DNA from 3 places in the Streptomyces sp. SS7 genome. Region 1 is predicted to be linked to each of the others. Evidence: riboswitches for the same ligand, from Rfam matches in the RefSeq annotation. Region 1 holds a riboswitch; each other region holds the start of a gene.
What was found. A riboswitch is a leader RNA that binds a small molecule or an ion and turns the genes downstream of it on or off. The one in region 1 is predicted to bind S-adenosylmethionine.

Region 1 (7,127 bases):
AGCGGTCCACGTGCTCGTCGGGGGTGCCGGCGCCGAAGCTCACCCGGATGGCGTTGAGGGACTTCTCGCCCGGGGCCGCCTCGGGGGCACCGCACTCGCCCTGGGCCTGGGGCTCGCTGCCCAGCAGGGTGCGGACCAGGGGGTGGGCGCAGAAGAGGCCGTCGCGGACGCCGATGCCGTACTCCGCGGAGAGCGCCGCGGCGAAGTGGGAGCTGTTCCAGCCCTCCACGACGAAGGAGATCACGCCGACCCGCGGGGCGTCGTCGCCGAACAGGGACAGGATCCTGACCTGCGGGACCTCGGCGAGGCCCGCCCGCACCCGGGCGATCAGGTGCTGCTCACGGGCGACGAGGGTGTCGAAGCCGGCCTCCGTGAGGGCCCTGCAGGCCGAGGCGATGGAGTAGGCGCCGATGACGTTCGGGGAGCCGGCCTCGTGGCGGGCCGCGGTCTCGTGCCACTCCACGTCCACTCCCCCGTCCTCGCGCCGGGTGACCTTGCGGCTGGCGCCGCCGCCCGCGAGGTAGGGGTCGGCCGCCCGGAGCCAGTCGGCGCGTCCGGCCAGCACGCCGGAGCCGAACGGGGCGTACAGCTTGTGCCCGGAGAACGCCACGTAGTCGACGTCCAGGTCACGGACGGACACCGGGTGGTGCGGGGCGAGCTGGGCCGCGTCCAGGACGATCCGGGCACCGTGCGCGTGGGCGGCGGCCGCGAGCTCGCGCACGGGCCACAGCTCGCCGGTGACGTTGGAGGCGCCGGTGACGCAGACCAGGGCCGGGCCGTGCGGGTCACGGGCGGCGAGGGCCCGCTCCAGGGTCTCGACGGCCTGCTGCGGGGTGCGCGGGGCGTCGAGGTAGGTGACCCGGGCGTCCTTCCAGGGCAGCAGGGACGCGTGGTGCTCGGTCTCGAAGACGAACACCTGGCAGCCGGCCGGCAGGGCGGCGGCCAGCAGGTTCAGCGAGTCGGTGGTGGAGCGGGTGAAGACCAGCTGGTCGTCCTCCCGGCAGTCCAGGAACGCGGTGACCGTGCGGCGGGCGTTCTCGAACAGGTCCGTGGAGAGCTGGGAGAGGTAGCCGGCACCGCGGTGGACGCTGCCGTAGTACGGGGCGTAGGCCGCCACGTCGTCCCAGACGCGCTGGAGGGCGGGGGCGCTGGCGGCGTAGTCGAGCGCGGCGTAGGTGACCTCGCCGCCGGTGACGAGCGGGACGGTGACATCCCTGCCGAGAACGGGCAGCTCCTGCGAAAGGTCACAAACGGGGCGGACGGTGGCAGCGCTGGAGACGGACATGGCGAACTCCTGTGAAGGGCAAGCGGAATCACCGTGCGAGCCGCTACGGCTCGAGCACGGAGAAAGGTGAAAGGGGGTGTGCGGAGGCGGGGCTCGGCGCCCTAGCGCATTCGCTTGCTCACAGAAGGCTCCCTCGACGACCAGGACCCCTGGTGTTTCGCGAGGGGTCCGCGCTTGCCGTAGACCTCGCTGCCTACGGCCTGGTCCTCACCCGGGGCACCCCGCCACGGACGGAGGGTTGCCGGACAGTCGGCCGGGGCCTCATGACTGTCACTCATGACCTGGTACAGGAACGTACGGGAAGTGATCGCGGTCCCGCAACTCGTGTCCGAATGACGGGACCGCACGACCCGCGGTGCGAAAGCGCCCCAGAAGGCGCGGGGACGCGGCTTACGCGTGGGTGGCGGCGACCCAGCGGTCCAGGGCCCGCTTCGCGGCGCCCGAGTCGATGGACTCGGCCGCGCGGTCCATGCCGGCGCGGATCTGCTCCGCGAGGGTGCCCGTGCCCGGCTCCACGGCGACCAGGGCGGCCGCCGAGTTCAGCAGCACGGCGTCCCGCACGGGGCCCTGCTCGCCCTCCAGCAGGCGGCGGGCGACCTCCGCGTTGTACGACGGGTCGCCGCCCCGCAGGGCCTCCACCGGTACCAGCTCGAGGCCGACGTCCCGCGGGTCGAAGACCTCCTCGGTGACCTTGCCGTCGCGTACCACCCACACCCGTGAGGTGGCGGTGGTGGTCAGCTCGTCGAGGCCGTCGTCGCCCCGGAACACCAGCGAGGAGTGGCCGCGCTCGGCGAAGACGCCCGCGACGACCGGGGCCATCCGCGGGTCCGCGACGCCGACCGCCTGGGCCCGCACCCGGGCCGGGTTGGTCAGCGGGCCGAGGATGTTGAAGACCGTGCGGATGCCCAACTGCCCGCGCGCGGCACCCGCGTGACGCAGCGCCGGATGGAACTTGATCGCGAAGCAGAAGGTGATCCCGGCCTCCCGGGCCACCTCGGCCACCCGCGCCGGGGTCAGCTCCAGATTGACGCCCAGCTTCTCCAGCACGTCCGAGGCGCCGGAGGCGGAGGACGCGGCCCGGTTGCCGTGCTTGACGACGGTGACGCCGCTGCCGGCGACCACGATCGCCGACATGGTGGAGATGTTGACGGTCTTGGCGCCGTCGCCGCCGGTACCGACGATGTCGACGGTCCGGCCCGGCACCTCGATCGTGTTGGCGTGCTCGTACATCGTCCGCACGAGCCCGTTGATCTCCTCGACGGTCTCGCCCTTGGCCCGCAGCGCCACCACGAACCCGGCGATCTGCGCGTCCGTCGCCTCCCCCCGCATGATCCGGTCCATCGCCCAGGCGGTGGCGTCGGCGCTCTGGTCACGGCCGTAGAGCAGGGCGTTCAGCACGTCGGGCCAGGAACGGCCCGCCGCGGTGTCGCCTCCAGCGGGGGTCACAGCGCTCATAGCCGCTCCTGGGTGTCGTAGAACCACGTGGGGCCACCTTATCCAGGTCAGGACACGGTGAAGGGCCCCGTCCGAACACCGGACGCTGTTGGTAAATGCGGGGGCCTGAGTGACGACGGCCTGCATGACCCCGTTGGGGTTGTGCAGGCCGTCGTCGTGTTTCTGGGGTGGGTTCGTGTCGTTGCGTGGGGTGGATCTGGCGGAGATTCCTGAGGAGACGGCGCGGGTGGCTCGCGCGGTGTTCCCGAAGGGGTGTCTGGCGATGCGGGTGCGGGATGCGCTCGGGCCGGTCTTCGCCGATGCCGACTTCGAGGAGCTGTTCCCGGTGCGGGGGCGACCGGTGGTGTCGCCGGCCAGGCTGGCGCTGGTGTCGGTGTTGCAGTTCGCGGAGGGGCTGACCGACCGGCAGGCCGCGCACGCGGTGCGCTCGAGGCTGGACTGGAAGTACGCCCTGTCGCTGGAGCTGACCGACACGGGCTTCGACTTCTCGGTGCTCAGTGAGTTCCGTGCGCGGCTCATCGAGGGCGACGCGGGCGGGGCCGTGTTCGATGCGGTGCTGCGGGCGGCCGGTGAGGCCGGCCTGGTCAAGGCGGGCAAGCGCCAGCGCACGGACGCCACCCACGTACTGGCCGCGACGAGGGATCTGAACCGGCTGGAGTTCGTGGTCGAGACACTGCGGGCGGCACTGAACCAGGTCGCCGAGGTGGCCGGGGAGTGGCTGGTGACGATGGCGGCGCCGCAGTGGTTCGACCGCTACTCCGCCCGGCCGGAGGACACCCGTTTCCCCTCTCGGTGGGCTGCCCGTGTCGAGCACGGCGACCAGTGCGGAGCCGACGGGATGGTGCTGCTGCGCGCCATCCGGTCGCCCCAGGCTCCGCCCGCCCTGCGTGACCTGCCCGCGGTGGAGTTCCTGCGTCAGACATGGGTGCAGCAGTTCCACCAGGTCGACGGCGTCGTGCGCTGGCGCGAGCCGAAGAACACACCGCCTGGCCTGATCCGCTTACGCACCCCGCACGAGCCCGAGGCCAGGACCGGCGCGAAGCGGGATCTGGGCTGGTCCGGCTACAAGGTCCATCTCAGCGAGACCTGCGAGCCCGACGCCCCGCACCTGATCACCCACATCCACACCACCACGGCGCCGGTGAGGGACGACGCCGCCCTGGAGGACATCCACACCGCTCTGGCCGGCCGCGGGCTGGTGCCGGACGAACACCTGGTGGACGCCGGATACGTCGATGCCGAGCAGATCCACCACGCCCGTCGCGATCACGGCATCAACCTCGTCGGACCGGTCGGGAAGAACACCATCCGGCAACAGACGGCAGGCGGCTTCTTCGACAGCACCCGTTTCACCGTCGACTGGGACCAGCGCCAGGCCGTCTGCCCCGGCGGCCACACCAGCGTCCAGTGGCGAGACGCCCGGAGCCAGTACGGCACCCCGGTCACCCGCGTCCGCTTCGCCGAACGCCACTGCGGACCCTGCGAACTGCGGACCTCCTGCACCACCGCCGAAACCGGCCGCAACCTGACCCTGCGGCCGAAGGCCGAACACGAGATCCTCCGGCAGGCCCGCAGCGAGCAGGACACCGACCACTGGCGCCGTCGCTACGGACACCGCGCCGGCGTCGAGGGCACGATCTCCCAAGGCGTCCAGGCGTTCGGCCTGCGCAGATCCCGCTACCGCGGGCTTGCCAAGACCCGGCTGCAACACCACTTCACCGGCGCTGCGATCAACCTGGCACGACTCGACGCCTGGCTCACCGGCCGGCCCCTTGCCCGCACACGAGTCTCACCCTTCGCAGCACTCCGCCCCGCTGGATGAGATCCAGCGGGGCGGATTTACCAACAGCGTCCGAACACCGGACGGGGCCCTTCACACTCGGCGTGGCGACGCCGGACGATCAGTGGTGGCCGTGGCCGCTCGTGATCTCCTTGTACTCCTCGACGGTCGGCTTCGGGATCTGCTGGTCCTCGCCGAAGTACGCGCCGCTGATCTTGGCGCGCAGCTTCTCGGACCGCGTGATCTTGCGCTCGACGCCGTTCTCGTCGACCGCCGGGCCGACCGCGGCCGGCTCGTACTGCTCGTGCGCCGTGAGGGTGAAGAGCTGCTCCTGGCTGAGCGGCTCGTGGACCTCGATGAACTCACCGTGCGGCAGGCGCTTGATGGTGCCGGTCTCGCGACCGTGCAGCACCTTGTCCTTGTCGCGGCGCTGGAGGCCGAGGCAGATGCGCTTGGTGAGGATGTACGCGATGACCGGTCCGGCGAAGAAGAAGATCCGGACGAACCAGGTGATCGAGTTGATCGACAGGTGGAAGTGGGTGGCCCACAGGTCGTTGCCACCGCCGACCAGCGTGATCATGTACATCGTGACCCAGGCGACGCCCAGCGCGGTGCGCGTGGGGGCGTTGCGCGGACGGTCCAGGATGTGGTGCTCGCGCTTGTCGCCGGTGATCCACGACTCGATGAACGGGTACAGCGCCAGCGCCGCGAGGACGACACCGAACAGGACCAGCGGGATGAAGACGCCCAGGACCAGCGTGTGGCCCCAGATGTTGACCTCCCAGCCCGGCATGAAGCGGATCAGACCCTCGGCGAAGCCCATGTACCAGTCGGGCTGGGCGCCGGTGGACACCTGGTCCGGACGGTAGGGGCCGAAGACCCACACCGGGTTGATCTGCGCGAGCGCCGCGATGGCCGCGATCGTGCCGAAGACCAGGAAGAAGAAGCCGCCCGCCTTCGCCATGTACACGGGCAGCAGGGGCATGCCGACGACGTTCTTGTTGCTCTTGCCGGGGCCCGCGAACTGCGTGTGCTTGTGGTAGAAGACCAGGATCAGGTGCGCCACCATCAGGCCGAGCATGATGCCCGGCAGCAGCAGGATGTGGATCGAGTAGAACCGCGCCACGAAGTCGTGGCCGGGGAACTCGCCGCCGAAGAGGAACATCGAGATGTACGTGCCGACGATCGGCATCGACAGGATGGCGCCCTCGGTGAAGCGGACACCGGTGCCGGAGAGCAGGTCGTCCGGGAGCGAGTAACCGGTGAAGCCGGTGAACATGCCCAGGACGAACAGCAGGAAGCCGAACAGCCAGTTGATCTCACGCGGCTTGCGGAACGCGCCGGTGAAGAACACGCGCATCATGTGCACGAACATGCCGGCGAGGAAGATCAGCGCCGCCCAGTGGTGGATCTGCCGGATGAGCAGACCACCGCGCACGTCGAAGGAGATGTGCATGGTCGAGTTGAACGCCTCGGACATCAGCTGTCCCTGCAGCGGGACGTAGCTGCCGTGGTACTCCACCTCGTTCATCGACGGGTGGAAGAACAGCGTCAGGTACACACCCGTGAGGATGATGATGATGAAGCTGTACATGCACACTTCGCCGAGCATGAACGACCAGTGGTCGGGGAAGATCTTGCGCATGTTGGCCTTGGCCAGGGAGTAGATCCCCAGCCGGCCGTCGGCCCAGTCGGCGATCCGCTCGCCGGCCGGTGCCTTCCCGCGGTCGCGGGACTGTGCGTTCTCGTTGGTGCTCATCCGCGCTCCCAGAAGGCAGGACCGACGGGCTCTTCGAAGTCGCCGAGCGCCTCGAGGTAGCCCTCGTCGTTCACGCCGATGCGCAGCTGCGGCAGGGCGTGACCGGCCGGGCCGAAGATGACCTTGGCGCCGTCGGAGAGGTCGAAGGTGGACTGGTGGCAGGGGCACAGCACGTGGTGCGTCTGCTGCTCGTACAGCGAGATCGGGCAGCCGACGTGGGTGCAGATCTTCGAGTAGGCCACGATGCCCTGGTGGGACCACTCGAGTTCCTGCTTGTCCTTGATGTCCTCCGGCTGGAGCCGGACGATCATCAGGGCCGCCTTGGCGATCTCGTTCTGGAAGTCCTCGTCGTGCTCCTCCAGGCCGCCGGGCTTGGCGAAGGTGAGCGAACCGACGGCCACGTCCGAGGGACGCAGCGGCTCGTTCGTGTTCATGTTGACGAGGAGCTTGCCCTTGGCCCACAGCGTGTGGCGCAGCTTGTCCTCGGGCAGCGGACCGAGGTCGCGCAGCAGCATGACACCCGAGAGCGGTACCAGGGCGAGCGCGCCGAACATCGTGTTGCGGATCAGCTTGCGACGGCCGATCACCGACTCCTTGGCACCCTGCCGGAAGTCCGCGTGGACCTTGGCACGGACCTCGGGCTCGGCGGCGATCGGGTGACGGTCGTCGGCGACCTCGACGTCGGACATCAGCGTGCGGGCCCAGTGGACCGCGCCGGCGCCGATGGTGAACAGCGCCGTGCCGAGGGTCAGACCCAGCGCGAAGTTCAGCGCGCTGATGTGCCCGATCGGGAAGACGAAGATCGACTTGTCGATCGGGATCGCCACGTACGAGACGATGAAGCCGAC
Region 2 (7,127 bases), 6.1 Mb from region 1:
TCGGCCCAGTAGCCGGCGGTGAACAGCTCCTGGGGACGGGCGACCGGCTCGCGCCAGGAGGCGGGGTGCCAGCCGGTGCCGTCGAGGGCGACGGCGAGGTGGAGGGGAGAGACGGGGTTCGAGGACACGGAGGTGCCTTCCTGGAGGTCCGTACGGGGGCGCACGTCACCCGTGCGAGGGTGCGGCGGGAGGGGAACCGGTCAGGAGCAACAGAGCGCGCCGGCCACGCGACGGAGGTCGATGTGGGGCCGGGAGTGAAGGCGCACGGCCTGGCACAGGAGCGTCACGGCCGCCGCCTCCCCCGTCGGGCGCCCCGCGACGCCGTCCACACCTCGTCACGCGTCACAACGCCCCCACCGCGCCGGGTGTTCCCGGGGGCGCGCCACGGATCGCCGTGGTGCGCCCGTCGAGGCTGGTGCGGTGGGGTCGCCGACATGTCGTGACGATGCGTCAGGAGTTGTCCAGCGGCAGGCCGGGCGGGTTGATCTCCGACTTGGTGACGGCCTCGTTGGAGAGGTTGTAGGCGGCCAGCCACTTGGCGTACTGCCCGTTCTCGATCAGGTGGTTGATGGCGTCGGCGAGCGGCTTGGCCAGACCGCTGTCCTTCTTCGCGGTGGCCGCGATCAGGCCCTGGAGCGTCTCACCGGCGCCGGAGAAGGTGCCCGCGTTGCGGGTGGCGTTGGCGGTGCCGGCGGTCTGGGAGACGTTGTAGGCGATGCCGGGGTTGGGCCCGAAGTAGGCGTCGATCTTGCCGCTGCCGAGGGCGAGGTAGAGGCCGTTGCGGTCCGGGTAGTACTTGATCGTGAGCTTCTTGCCCTCGGCCTCGAGCTTCTTCTTCCACTCCAGGAGGATCTTCTCCTGGTTGGTGCCGGAGCCCACGGAGACGGTGAGGCCGGCGAGGTTCTCGTAGTCGCCGTCGAAGTTCCAGCTGCTGGACTTCTTCACCTCCCAGCCGAGGTTGTCCTGCCGGTAGGAGGCGAACTCGTACTTCTTCTTGCGCTCCTCGGTGTCGGTGACGTTGGAGAAGGCGGCGTCGACCTTGCCGCTGTCGATGCCGACGAAGAGGTTCTCCCAGGTGAAGTTCTTCGTCTCGGGCTTCAGTCCGAGGACGGCGGCGACCAGGCGGCCGAGGTCGGGCTCGGCGCCGGTGAGGGTCTTCTGGTCGTCGCCGATGTAGGCGAGCGGGGCGAATCCGGAGGGCAGGGCCCCGATCCCGATGGTGAGCCTGCCGCTCTTCCTCACCGCGGCCGGCAGTTCGGCGCTGATCGACTCGACCTCGGAGACCTTCAGGGTGGTCTCCTTCGCCGCGCCGTTGGAGACCCGGCCGATCGTCACGCTGCCGGAGGCGGCGGATCCGGCCGTGGTGGCGGCGTCGCTCTCACCACCGCAGGCGGCGAGCCCGGTGCCGAGGGTGGCGACCGCGGTCGCCGCGGTGATGCCGCGAATCAGGCTGCGTCGGGTGAAGTGGGTGGCCATGGCCGTTCCTTGTCGCTGGAGGTGATCAGGGTGGCGTGGGGGGAGGTCTGAAGGGTGCGGCGGGTCAGAGGACCTTGCTGAGGAAGTCCCGGGTCCGCTCGTGCCGCGGCTGGTCGAGGACCTCGTGGGGCGGGCCCTGCTCGACGATCTTGCCGCCGTCGATGAAGACGACCTTGTCGGCGACCTCGCGGGCGAAGCCGACCTCGTGGGTGACGATGACGAGGGTGGTGCCGCCGGTCGCCAGGTCCTTGATGACGGCGAGGACCTCGCCGACCAGCTCGGGGTCGAGGGCGGAGGTCGGCTCGTCGAAGAGGATGACGCCGGGGCGCAGGGCGAGGGCGCGGGCGATCGCGACGCGCTGCTGCTGGCCTCCGGAGAGCTGGCGGGGGTAGGCGCCGGCCTTGTCGCCGAGGCCGACCCGGCCGAGCAGTTCGCGGGCCAGCTCCTGGGCCGCGGACTTGCCGAGCCGGCCGGTGGCGACCGGGGCGGCGGCCACGTTGTCCAGCACGGTCAGGTGCGGGAAGAGGTTGAAGTTCTGGAAGACGAAGCCGATCCGCCCGCGCTGGGTGAGGATGGCCCGCTCGCTCAGCTCCTTGAGCCTCCCGCCCTGCCGCTTCACGCCGATCGGCTCGCCATTGATGCTCACGTGGCCGATCTCGGGCTTCTCCAGGTGGTTGATGACCCGCAGCAGGGTGGACTTTCCGGAGCCGGAGGGGCCGAGGATCACGGTGACCTCGCCGGGCCGGACGGTCAGGCTGACGCCGTCCAGCACCCGGTGGGTGCCGTACCACTTGTGCACGTCGTGCACCTCGACGGTGGCGGCCTCTGCGTCCGCCAGGGCCTCGATGGTGTCGGCGGTCATACGGCGGCCTCCCGGCGGATGCGCTCCCGCAGGCCGGTGAGCCCGGTGCGGAGCTTCTGCAGCGGTGTCGGCGGCAGGGAGCGGGTGGCACCGCGGGCGTAGTACCGCTCGACGTAGAACTGGACGACGGAGACGACGCTGGTCAGGATCAGGTACCAGACGGTGACGACCAGCAGCAGCGACACGATGTCGCCGGGATAGGTGGCGCCCATGGTCTGCGCGGTGCCGAACAGGTCGAGCAGCGAGACGTAGAACACCAGCGAGGTGGACTTGACCAGGCCGATGAGCTGATTGACGTAGTTCGGCACGATCGAGCGCAGGGCCTGCGGGAAGACGATCCTGCGGAACTGGTAGACCTTCGGCAGGCCGAGGGCGGCGGCCGCCTCGTGCTGGCCCTGGTCGACGGAGAGGATGCCGCCGCGGACCACTTCGGCGGCGTAGGCGGCCTCGTTGAGGCTGAGACCGACGACCGCGATCACCATGTCGGTGGCGAGCCGGGACTCGTCGAAGGTGAAGAACGCGGGGCCGAAGGGGACGCCCACACTGAGCGTCCGGTACAGGGCGCTGAAGTTGTACAGGAACAGCAGGACGACGATCAGCGGGATGGAGCGCAGCGCCCAGACGTAGGTCCAGCTGACCGCCCGCAGCACGGGGGACCTCGAGAGCCTGGCGAGGGCGAGCAGGACTCCGCCGAGCAGGCCCAGCACCGCGCTGTAGGCGGTGACTTCGAGGGTGATGAGCAGCCCGTCGAGGATCACGGGCCGCAGGAACCAGTAGCCGAACCGGTCCCACTGGTAGAACGGGTTGGACACCAGGCCGTGCACGAACTGGGCCACCAGGACCAGCACCACGGCGGTGGCGATCCAGCGTCCCGGGCGGCGCAGGGGCTGAACGCGCTGGGCGGTGAGCTTCTCTGACGGGGTGTCGGCGGCGGGTGCCTCGGCGAGGGTCACGGCGCCTGGGGGTTCACTCATGGTGGGCTCCGGCGGGAGTCGGGCACCCCGGACCGACGCAGGAGTGACGAGCCGGCGGGGATCGGCGCGCGGCGCACGGGTGCGTACGGGGGAACCGGGGTGGGGCGGCGGGCGGCACACCGCTTCGGCGGTGTCCGTCAGGAACGCGGGGTCGGGGCGAGGGGCGAGAGGGAGGAAGCTCAGCCCCGACAGCGGGCACGGCCCGGTGCGGTACACAGTGCGCTGTTCACGCGGAGCAGATCGACGGCGCGGTTGGCGGCGAACAGGTTCGACAGGTTCGCGTACGGCTGTACGCAGCCCTGGGGACGGCGTGCGGCCGTCCTGGGAGCTGCGTACATCTCGTCACCGTCACTGTCCGGCCCCGAGGGCCTCGCGCTTACCGAAACGTCATCCGGTCCGGTCGTCACCTGGGGCACCCCACCGCGGAGCGAGGGTTGCCGGTCAGCCAGCCAGGGCTTGTCGCTGACGCTCATGACCATTCGGCTTCCAAGTAAGGCAGTTGACCAGTCGAATGTCAACGGCCGTCCAAGGGATGGACCGGCTCAGGGCCGGTTGACCTGCGAAGGAAGGCTGTTGCCCTCCGCCGCGTGGGCTGCCCAGTCCAGGATCTGGACAGCGGCTCCGGCGGCTTCCAGGCCCTGACAACGGGCGTGGTGGCGGCGGGCGATGCCGTCCAGGTCGAGGTGCGCACCGAAGGCCGGACGGGCGGCCAGCCGGCGGGCGTAGGCCCACAGGGCGGGGTGTCCGGCGATGCGGCGCACGGCGTCGGCGTCGAGGTGGTGCCGGTGCACGGTGTCCAGCCGGACCAGCGCCACCCACAACTCGACGTCCGCCGCGGTGATCTGATCGCTGATCAGATATGGCTGGGCACCGAGCCCTTGTTCCAGGACGCCGAGGGTGGCGAGCAGCGCGTCGAGCGCGGCGGCCCGCCCGGCCGGGTCGGCGCCCGCTTCCCCGGCGCGCTGGGCCGCCTCCTCGATGCCCTGGGCGCACATGCGTTCCACGGCCTCGATCTCCGACTCCGAGCCGCACGGGTACAGCACGGCCCGGCCGCCGGCGAACCTCCGGGCCAGGTCGCGGGCGATGTCGGGGCCGTGGGTGGAGACGATCCGGCCCGACCAGTCGTCACTGAGCACCGGCGCGAGGGCCGGGCCGGTGTAGCGGTGGGCGCTGGCCTCGTAGAGCGGGCGCAGTTGCGCATGACCGCCGTCGGGACAGTCGGGGACGGCGGGCAGGAACGTCACCGGACAGGCCCGGTCGAGGCCGAGGAGGGCGTGGGTGACGGCGATGCGCAGTCCGTCCGGGTCGGCGGTGGACAGATGGAGCCGGTAGCGGCGCGGCACGGCGTAGTGCCCGCTGCGCGCGTCCCGGCCGATCCTGCCCCGGAAGGCGGGAGCGGGGCGGGCGGACGGGTGGGCGGCCAGCGGTGTGACGGACATGACTCTCCCCGGGGGCGGGCGCACGGGCGGACGTGCGCGCGGCGGATGCGACGGCGAAAAGGGAGACGGCCCTCGTCCTCACACGCGGGACGGGGCGGTGTCGGCGGACACCGCCGCTCGGTCCGGCGCGGGAGGGGCCCGGCTCAGCGCGGCAGGCTGATGGCGCTGCAGACGCGCTGCAGGTCGATGTGACGGCGGGAGGTGAGGAGGGGCGAAGACCAGGTCGTGCGGCTTGTGCGGCCGGCGGCCGGATGCAGGCGCCCCATGTTTCCCTACCTGTTCACTAGGATTCCCTGATCGAGTGTCGATCCACCCCTGGCGGACGTCAAGAGGGCGTCCACCAGGTGAGTACGGCGGGTGAGACGGATCGGTCCGGGACCCTGTCGCCGGCGTGCGGCACCTTCGGCGTGGAGCGCGACGCGGCCCTCCCCGGCGGAGACGACCGCGCCCGACCCCCGGCCCCGGCACGAAGCGAACGCCCCCCGGCCCCGGACCCGGCCCCGCCGGCCTGGAGCGCGACGCGGACCTCCCCGGCCGAGACGGCCGCGCCCGACCCCCGGCACGGAGCACGTGCCAAGAGGGCGACCGCCGCCCGACGGACGGCGAGCCGGGAGGCGATGTACGCGGACTTCAAGGCCTCCCGGCACGCCCCGCCACCCCTGCTTCTGCGGATGGTCGAGGCGGGTGGCCCTGTTCCTCAGCGGTCCCAGGGGCGCCGCACCCACTCACTCACGCACTCACTCACTCACTCACTCACTCACTCACGCATGGGACTTGGCGGAAGAGGCGAACGCATCCGCACCGGCCAGATCGAAGTCACCGTGATCGCTGCCGAGCCCCTGCGCGACCAGCGCGGCAGCCGCACTGCCCAGCACCGCCGCGTCACTCGGCGTACGCCCCAGCCCGATCCCCCTCAGGTACCCCGCGGAGAACGCGTCCCCGCACCCGGTGGTGTCGACGACGTCGACGACGAACGCCGGCACCGGCTCCGCCCCGTCCGCGCTCACCACCAGCGCCCCGTCACCGCCGCGCGTCACGGCGACCACGCCCACCCCCGCGGCCAGCAGCTTCCGCGCGCCGGTCAGCAGGTCGTCCTCGCCGGTGAAGCCGAGGACCTGGTCCTCGTTGGGCAGGAAGTGGTCGACGTAGGGCAGCGCCGCCTCGATCTGCTCGAAGCTGCCGAGCACCCCCGGCGCGAGCAGGTCGACGGAGGTGACGACCCCGTGTTCCTTCGCGTACGACAGGATCCGCGCCGCGGTGTCCACCCCGATCAACTCGGGCCCGCCCAGGTGCAGATGGGTGGCCTCGGCGAGGGCGTCCCAGGGCACGTCGTCCACGCCGTAGGTGATGTTCGCGCCGAGCAGGTGCAGCGAGGGCCGGTCCCCGTTGGGGCGGATGGGCAGGACGCTGGCGGAGGTCGCGGTGTCGGTGCGGCGGACGAGGAACCCGGTGTCGATGCCGGCCCGGTTCAGCAGCTGCACCAGCATGTCACCGGTCGGGTCGCTGCCGATCGCGCCCGCGCTGAGCACCTCGGCGCCGAGCTTGGCGAGGGTGAGGGCGGTGCCGCCGGCCGTGCCCGCGGCGGTCATCCGGATGTCCTCGACCAGGGTCGCGCCCTGCCCCTCGGGTATCTCCTCGACCGGCCGGACCAGGACGTCCAGGACGTGCACGCCCATCGTGAGGACCTTCATCTGCTCCCCCTGTTCTCCTCGTGCGCGGGTGGCACGGGACGGGTGGTTCCGTAGTTGCGGGCGACGGCCGCCTCGATCACCGCGAGTTGCTGCTGTTCGTCCAGGAAGCGGGGGGTGCCCATGGAGGCGGCGCGCTGGTAGACGCCGCAGGCCCATTCGAGGAGCAGGGCGTGTTCGACGGCCTGGTCGAGGGTGACGGCGTGGGTGAGCGCGCCGTGGTTGGCCATCAGGGCGGCGCTGCGTCCCTCCAGGGCGGTGAGCACCGACTCGGCGAGTTCCGGGGTGCCGAAGGTGGCGTAGGGGGCGACCCGGACCGTGCCACCGAGGGCGAGCAACTGGTAGTGGATGCAAGGGAGTTCGTCGAGCACACAGGACACGGCGGTGGCGTGCGGCGCATGGGTGTGGACGACCGCCCCACTGCCGTGGCGGCGGTAGACGCCGAGGTGCAGTTCGAGTTCCGAGGTCGGCTCGTAGGTCCCCTCGATGTGCTTGCCGTCGAGGTCGACCACGGTCACCTGGTCCGGGGTCAGCGTGGCGAGGACCGCTCCGGTCGCGGTGATGGCGACCCGGTCGTCGACGCGGACGCTCACGTTCCCGGCCGTGCCGATGAGGAGGCCCTCGGCCCCCAGGCGCCGGCAGACGTCCGCGACGGCGGTCCGCTTCTGGCCCGGCGTCGAGCTTGAGG
Region 3 (7,127 bases), 1.7 Mb from region 1:
GAGTGCAAGCGCCTCCGCCCGATCCGCAGGGGGGCGCGCGCGCCCCGGGCCCCCCGCGCACCCCTGGCCGGGCAGGCCGAAGGGCCCGTACCCCGGTGCCCGGACAGGCCGAAGGGCCCGTACCCCGGGAGGTACGAGCCCTTCGAAGATGAAACAGAAGAACGACGCTTCAGTCGGCGCGTGCTTCAGCCGGTCGCGAGTCGGACCATGTCCGCCTGCGGCCCCTTCTGACCCTGCGAGATCTCGAAATCGACCCGCTGGCCCTCTTCCAGGGTGCGGTACCCGTCCATCTGGATCGCGCTGTAGTGGACGAAAACATCCGCACCACCGTCGACCGCGATGAAGCCGTACCCCTTCTCCGCGTTGAACCACTTGACGGTGCCCTGAGCCATGCCTAACTCCCCTATTACTGGCCCTTGCACAGATCCACACTTCGCGGATCCGGGTCAGACCTCACCCCCCAGTTGGTTTGGGGGCGTGCGCCGGAACGCGTCGACCGCGGCCGAATGTATCTGTCCAACTGCCGTCTGCAACAGGTCACTCGGACGAGAATTCTGGACGCACGCGATCCGGAATGTGGCGAGAATTCGCCAGAATTCAGGGCAAGTCGGGCCCCGCAAAAGCCGCAAATGCCACGCAAGAGGCTCGCACTTTGGCTACTTCTTGTCGGGCGCAAGGCAGAAATCAAAGATTCCGGATCAGGGTTTCGCGACCCGGTTCCCCAACTGTACCTCGCTCAACCACACTGAATTGCCCCCTCCGCTTCTCTCACGGAGGGGGCAATTCGATGAACACTCGGTAATCAATGTTACCGACGGTTACTACTCGCGGGTACTGACCGGAGGTCAGCCACCGCTCAGCCGCCGGCGACGGCCGGGATGATCGACACGCCCGCGCCGTCCGGGGTCGCCGTCTCCAGCCCCTGCTCGAAACGGACGTCGTCGTCGTTCACGTACACGTTCACGAACCGCCGCAGCTTGCCCTGGTCGTCCAGGACCCGGGCGGCGATCCCGGTGTGGTTCTTCTCCAGGTCCGAGATGACCTCGCCGAGGGTGGTCCCCTCGGCGGTGACCTCGGCCCGGCCACCCGTGTAGGTGCGCAGGATGGTGGGGATGCGGACGGTGACGCTCACTGTGTGACCTCCGGTCAGGTGCGTGCTTCGGGGGGCGCGCCGCTTACGCGAGCCCGGCCTCGTGGAAGGACTCCAGCGACGGGCGGATCGTCGCGGTGAGCCCGGTACCGGCCACCGCGTCCAGCGTCTTCAGACCGTCACCGGTGTTCAGCACGACGGTCGTCTTCGCCGGGTCCAGCAGCCCGTTCTCGATCAGCTTCTTCGTGACGCCGACCGTCACACCGCCGGCGGTCTCCGCGAAGATGCCCTCGGTCCGGGCGAGAATCCTGATCGCCTCGACGACCTGCTCGTCGGTCACGTCCTCCACCGCACCGCCGGTGCGGCGCGCGATGTCGAGGACGTACGGCCCGTCCGCCGGGTTGCCGATCGCCAGCGACTTGGCGATGGTGTTCGGCTTCTGCGGGCGGACCACGTCGTGCCCGGCCTTGAAGGCCACCGACACCGGGGAGCACCCCTCCGCCTGCGCGCCGAAGATCTTGTACGGCCTGTCCTCGACGAGCCCCAGCTTGATCAGCTCCTGGAGGCCCTTGTCGATCTTCGTGAGCTGTGAGCCGGAGGCGATCGGCACGACCAGCTGGTCGGGGAGCTGCCAGCCGAGCTGCTCGGCGATCTCGTACGCCAGCGTCTTGGAGCCCTCGGCGTAGTACGGCCGCAGGTTGACGTTGACGAAGCCCCAGCCCTCGCCCGCCGGGTCGCCGATGAGCTCGGAGCAGAAGCGGTTGACGTCGTCGTAGTTGCCCTCGATGCCGACCAGCTCGCCGCCGTAGATCGCGGCCATCACGACCTTGCCCTGCTCCAGGTCGTGCGGGATGAACACACAGGAGCGGAAGCCGGCCCGGGCGGCCGCGGCGCCGACGGCACCGGCGAGGTTGCCGGTCGAGGAGCAGCTCAGGGTCGTGTAGCCGAAGGCACGCGCGGCCTCGACGGCCTGGGCGACGACCCGGTCCTTGAAGGAGTGGGTCGGGTTGCCGGAGTCGTCCTTGACGAACAGCCTGCCGGGCTCGACGCCCAGCTCGCGCGCCAGGTTGTCGGCCTTGACGAGCTTGGTCCAGCCGGGGTTGATGTTGGGCTTGTCGGCCACGTCCGCCGGGACGGGCAGCAGCGGCGCGTACCGCCAGATGTTCGCGGGTCCCGCCTCGATGCGCTTCCTGAGCTCCTCCGGGTCGTAGGCGGAGAAGTCGTACGCGATCTCGAGCGGGCCGAAACACTCCTCGCAGGCGAAGACGGGGCCGAGGGGTACGCGGTGCCCGCACTCGCGGCAGCTCAGTGCCGCGGCGGGACCCAGGTCTACGGTGGATTCGGTTGCAACAGTCTGCGCAGCCATGTGAGGCGAGGCCCTTTCTCCTCATCTTCCTCACGACGCATCTCGCCGTGAGACGGATTTGGCACCTTCCCTAGCCGGGAGCCTCGCGTGAACGAGACCGGCTGGAGGGTTGCCGGGGCTTCATCGGGCCGTTTCCCTCTGCCCCTCTGGATGAGCGGTATGAAGTTGTGGACGGCGGGCCACCGAGGACATGCGATGGTCACCCGCGTTGTTCAAGACTGTAACCGACAACCAGGACAGTTGAGATAGTCGTCCGAACCGCGAGACGGATCACAGGTGAAGGAGCCGCGTACGTGCTGGAAGAAGTCGAGCGCTGGCTGACCACCCGCTCCTGGACCGTGACCGACCGACCGCTGCACCGGATCATGGCGGCCAAACGGTCCTCGGGGCAGCGGGTCAGTGTCGTCCTGCCCGCGCTGAACGAGGAGGAGACCGTCGGCGAGATCGTCGCGGTCATCCGGCACGACCTCATGCAGCAGGTCCCGCTGGTCGACGAGCTCGTGGTCGTCGACTCGGGTTCGACCGACCGCACGGCCGCGGTCGCGGCGGCGGCCGGCGCGCGGGTCGTCCACCGCGACACGATCCTGCCCCGCGTCCCGGCCGTGCCCGGCAAGGGGGAGGTCCTGTGGCGGTCCCTGCTGGTCACCGGCGGGGACATCGTCTGTTTCATAGACGCCGACCTCAGGGAGTTCTCCTCGGACTTCGTCTCCGGCATCGTCGGCCCGCTGCTCACCGACCCCGCGGTGGACCTCGTCAAGGGGATGTACGACCGTCCCCTGGGCGGCGCCGCCGGGCAGGGCGGCCGGGTCACCGAGCTGATGGCGCGCCCGCTGCTGAACCTGCACTGGCCGCAGCTGGCCGGTTTCGTGCAGCCGCTCGGCGGCGAGTACGCGGCCCGCCGCTCCCTGCTCGAACAGCTGCCGTTCCCGGTGGGCTACGGCGTGGAGCTCGGCATGCTGATCGACGCGCTGCACCTGGTGGGCCTCGACGCGCTCGCGCAGGTGGACCTGGGGGTGCGCAAGCACCGCCACCAGGACGGGCAGGCCCTCGGCCGGATGGCGGCGGCGATCTACCGCACCGCCCAGCTGCGGCTGGCCCGCGGCCATCTCGTCCGCCCCGCCCTCACCCAGTTCGAACGCGGCCCCGACGGTTTCGAGCCGCGGACCTACACGGTGGACACGGAGGAACGGCCACCGATGGCGGAGATCGCGGAGTACCGGTCCCGCAAGGTCGCTTAGGGCCTGTTGCGCCGTGCGGGAGGACGGGTCGTATACGGCTGGATACGACCCCCGCACACAGCGCCACCGTACGTTTGATTGTTTCCCGGCCGGGCTAGGTTGAGGCGTATGGCTTCCACGCACGACACTGCTGCTCGGGGTGCTCAGGTGCTGGTCGCGTCCAATCGCGGCCCGGTCTCCTACACGATCGGCGAGGACGGCTCGCTGCACTCGAAACGCGGGGGCGGCGGGCTGGTCTCCGGTCTGTCGGCGATCGGCCCGGACGCCGGCGCGCTGTGGGTGTGCTCCGCGCTGTCCGACGGCGACCGGGAGGCGGTCCGGCGCGGGGTCGGCGAGGAGGGCGTGCGGATGCTGCCCGTCCCGGCCGACGTGCACGAGGACGCCTACAACGGCATCGCGAACTCGGTCCTGTGGTTCATCCACCACCTCCTCTACCAGACCCCGCTGGAACCGTCCTTCGACGCGGAGTTCCGGCGCCAGTGGGCGTCGTACGAGACGTACAACCGCGCGTTCGCCGAGGCGCTGGCGGAGGAGGCGGCGGACGGCGCGGCGGTCCTCGTGCAGGACTACCACCTCTGTCTGGTGCCCGGGATGCTCCGCGAACTCCGCCCGGACCTGCGCATCGGGCACTTCTCGCACACGCCGTGGGCGCCGGTGGACTACTTCGGGCTGCTGCCGGCGGACATCCGCGAGCAGCTGCTGCGGGGCATGCTCGGCGCGGACCGGCTGGGCTTCCTCACCCGGCGCTGGGCGGACGCGTTCACCGCGTGCTGCGCGGAGTACGTGGGCGGCACGGGCGGCACCCTGATCGGGGTGCACGGTCTGGGCGCCGACGCCGACTTCCTGCGCGAGCGCTCGCACCGGCCGGACGTGGAGGAGCGGATCGTCGCCCTGCGCGAGGAGATCGGCGGCACGGACCGCAGGACCGTCGTGCGGGTCGACCGCACCGAGCTGTCGAAGAACATCGTGCGCGGTCTGCTGGCCTACCGGCAGCTCCTCGACGACCACCCCGAGTGGCGGGAGCGGGTCGTCCACATCGCCTTCGCCTACCCCTCCCGGCAGGATCTCGCCGTCTACCGCGCCTACACGGCGGAGGTCTCGCGGCTGTCGGCGGAGATCAACGAACAGTACGGCACCCCCGGCTGGACCCCGGTCCTGCTGAACCTGGAGGACGACTTCGCCCGCTCCCTCGCCGCGTACCGGCTCGCGGACGTGGCGCTGGTCAACCCGATCCGGGACGGGATGAACCTGGTCGCCAAGGAGGTCCCGGTCGTCTCCGACCGGGGGTGCGCGCTGGTGCTGTCGCGGGAGGCCGGGGCGTACTGGGAGCTGGGCGAGGACGCGATCGTCGTGAATCCGTACGACGTCCTGGAGACGGCCCGTGCCCTGCACGAGGCCCTGTCCATGGGGCCGGAGGAGCGCGCCGAGCGCGTCAAACGGCTGGCCGCCGCCGCGACCGCGCTGCCTCCGGCCCAGTGGTTCCTGGAGCAGCTGACGGCCCTGCGGGACCTTCAGCCCAGCTGACCGGCGAGGTCCCGCAGGAGGCGTACGACGCCGGCGGGGCCGTCGACGACCAGGTCGGCGCGGGCCGCGAGTTCCGTCACCTCGGTGGAACCGCTGCAGACGAGGAGGCCGGGGACGCCGTCCTGGCGGAGTTTCTCGACGGCGGAGAAGGCGGGGAGGTCGCCGAGGTCGTCGCCGGCGTAGAGGACGGACCCGGCGCCGGTGGCGCGGACGTGGTCGAGGAGGGCGACGCCCTTGTCCATGCCGGGCGGGCGCAGCTCCAGCACGTACCGGCCGGGTTCCACGATGAGGCCGTGGCGGGCGGCGAGGGCGGCGAGGGGCTCGCGGAGGGTCTCGAAGGCGGCGAGGGGGTCGGCGGCGCGGCGGGTGTGCACGGCGACGGCCCGGCCGCCCTTCTCCTCCACCCGGACGCCCTGCCCCGCGCCGGCCGCGTCCAGGACGGCGGGCAGCTCGGCGCGGACGGCGGCGACGCCCGGGTGGGGTGCGGGGGCGGTGATCTCCTGGGTGCGGGCCTCCCAGCGTTCGGCGCCGTAGTGGCCGAGGACGGTGAGGTGGTCCAGTCCCCTGGCGCCCGCGAAGCCGCCGTTGCGGACGGCCACCTCGGCGGGGCGGCCGGTGATGACGGCGACGGCGGCGACCTTGGGTGCGAGGGCGGCGAGGGCGGCGAGGGCGTCGGGGTGGGCGCGGGCGTCCTCGGGGTTCTCGACGATCGGGGCGAGCGTGCCGTCGAAGTCGAGACCGACGAGGGTGGCCGCGGGGCGCGCCAGAATGGCGGCGAGGGCCTCACGGCCGGCCGGGGTCGTGGGTACGGGGTCCGTTGAGTGCGTCTCCTGGGTGCCCATACGGCGACACTATCGGTCGCCCCGCCTGGTCTCGCGGACCCTTCTCAGTCTGTTCACCGTCACCGGGTCGTGGGCCAGCGCCCGCGGGTCGTCCAGGAGGGCGTTGAGGAGCTGGTAGTAGCGGACCGGGGAGAGGTCGAGCTCCTCGCGGATGGCGCGCTCCTTGGCTCCGGGGCCGGGGAAGGTGCGACGCTCCAGGGCGAGGATGTCGCGTTCCCTGGTCTCCAGCTGTTCTGGCACTGCCCGCACCTCCGGCGCTCCCGCGTACCCGAGCACCGTAACCCCGGCCACCGACAGCCGGCTCACTCCCCGGCGGCGCTCTGCGCGCTCATCGCCTTGGCCTGGAGGTCGGACAGGACGGCCGCCGGGTCGCCGGAGCGGGTCACGGCCCTGCCGATGCCCTTCTTGACGGCCGCGCTGACCTGCGCCCAGGAGGTCCGTCCGACGGGGTAGACCTCGGCGAGCGGGAGTTCCTCCAGGAAGGGCCGCAGCGCGGCGTCCCGCGAGGAGGTGCTCATGATCTGGGAGGCGGAGGTGGTGACGGGCAGCAGGTCGTACTCGCGGGAGAAGCCGAGCACGTTCCGCTCGCTGTAGACGAAGTCGAGGAACCGGCCGATCTGCTCGGCGTGCCCGTTCTTGCGGAAGGCGGTCATCCAGTCGGCGACGCCCATGGCGACCTTGGAGGGGCCGTCGACGCCGGGCATCGGCACCATGCCGAACTTCACGCCGGTCTTCTGGGCCATCTTCATCAGGGAGGGGTGCCCGTTGAGCATGCCGACCTGTCCGTCGGCGAACGCCGTGAAGGCGTCCGCGCGGTTGAGCGAGCCCGGTGCGACCGGCCCGGTGAGTCCCTTGCCGACCAGCTTGTCCTTGAGCCAGTCGAACGTGTCGACGTTCTCGGTCGAGTCGATGCTGTAGCCGCCGGCGCTCCGGGCGTAGCCGCCTCCGCCGCTGAGCAGCCACTGGAGGGTCTCGGCCTGGGCCTCCTCGGGCCCGAGGGGCAGCGCATAGGGGTACTTCACGCCCTGGGCCTTCAGCTTCGCGGCGTCCGCGGCGAGTTCGGCCCA

Region 2: another riboswitch for S-adenosylmethionine. It lies ahead of U5640_RS04620 (amino acid ABC transporter permease); the one in region 1 lies ahead of U5640_RS32900 (aminotransferase class V-fold PLP-dependent enzyme).
Region 3: another riboswitch for S-adenosylmethionine. It lies ahead of thrC (threonine synthase); the one in region 1 lies ahead of U5640_RS32900 (aminotransferase class V-fold PLP-dependent enzyme).

What each region holds. Positions count from the first base shown of each region.
Region 1 is NZ_CP141223.1:7,164,356-7,171,482, reverse strand. It holds gene U5640_RS32900 (aminotransferase class V-fold PLP-dependent enzyme) at 1-1,285, opposite strand, end outside; SAM riboswitch class IV at 1,451-1,567, opposite strand; gene trpD (anthranilate phosphoribosyltransferase) at 1,676-2,740, opposite strand; gene U5640_RS32890 (IS1182 family transposase) at 2,916-4,562, shown strand; gene U5640_RS32885 (cytochrome bc complex cytochrome b subunit) at 4,642-6,279, opposite strand; gene U5640_RS32880 (Rieske 2Fe-2S domain-containing protein) at 6,276-7,127, opposite strand, start outside.
Region 2 is NZ_CP141223.1:1,025,186-1,032,312, forward strand. It holds gene U5640_RS04605 (LLM class flavin-dependent oxidoreductase) at 1-128, opposite strand, end outside; gene U5640_RS04610 (ABC transporter substrate-binding protein) at 451-1,476, opposite strand; gene U5640_RS04615 (amino acid ABC transporter ATP-binding protein) at 1,541-2,338, opposite strand; gene U5640_RS04620 (amino acid ABC transporter permease) at 2,335-3,312, opposite strand; SAM riboswitch class IV at 3,680-3,789, opposite strand; gene U5640_RS04625 (glutathione S-transferase C-terminal domain-containing protein) at 3,855-4,751, opposite strand; gene U5640_RS04630 (putative leader peptide) at 4,895-5,017, opposite strand; gene U5640_RS04635 (carbohydrate kinase family protein) at 5,513-6,442, opposite strand; gene U5640_RS04640 (class II aldolase/adducin family protein) at 6,439-7,127, opposite strand, start outside.
Region 3 is NZ_CP141223.1:5,424,495-5,431,621, reverse strand. It holds gene U5640_RS25145 (cold-shock protein) at 186-392, opposite strand; gene U5640_RS25140 (MoaD/ThiS family protein) at 857-1,132, opposite strand; gene thrC (threonine synthase) at 1,176-2,456, opposite strand; SAM riboswitch class I at 2,475-2,613, opposite strand; gene U5640_RS25130 (glucosyl-3-phosphoglycerate synthase) at 2,750-3,694, shown strand; gene U5640_RS25125 (trehalose-6-phosphate synthase) at 3,803-5,218, shown strand; gene otsB (trehalose-phosphatase) at 5,206-6,060, opposite strand; gene U5640_RS25115 (DUF3263 domain-containing protein) at 6,070-6,309, opposite strand; gene U5640_RS25110 (extracellular solute-binding protein) at 6,363-7,127, opposite strand, start outside.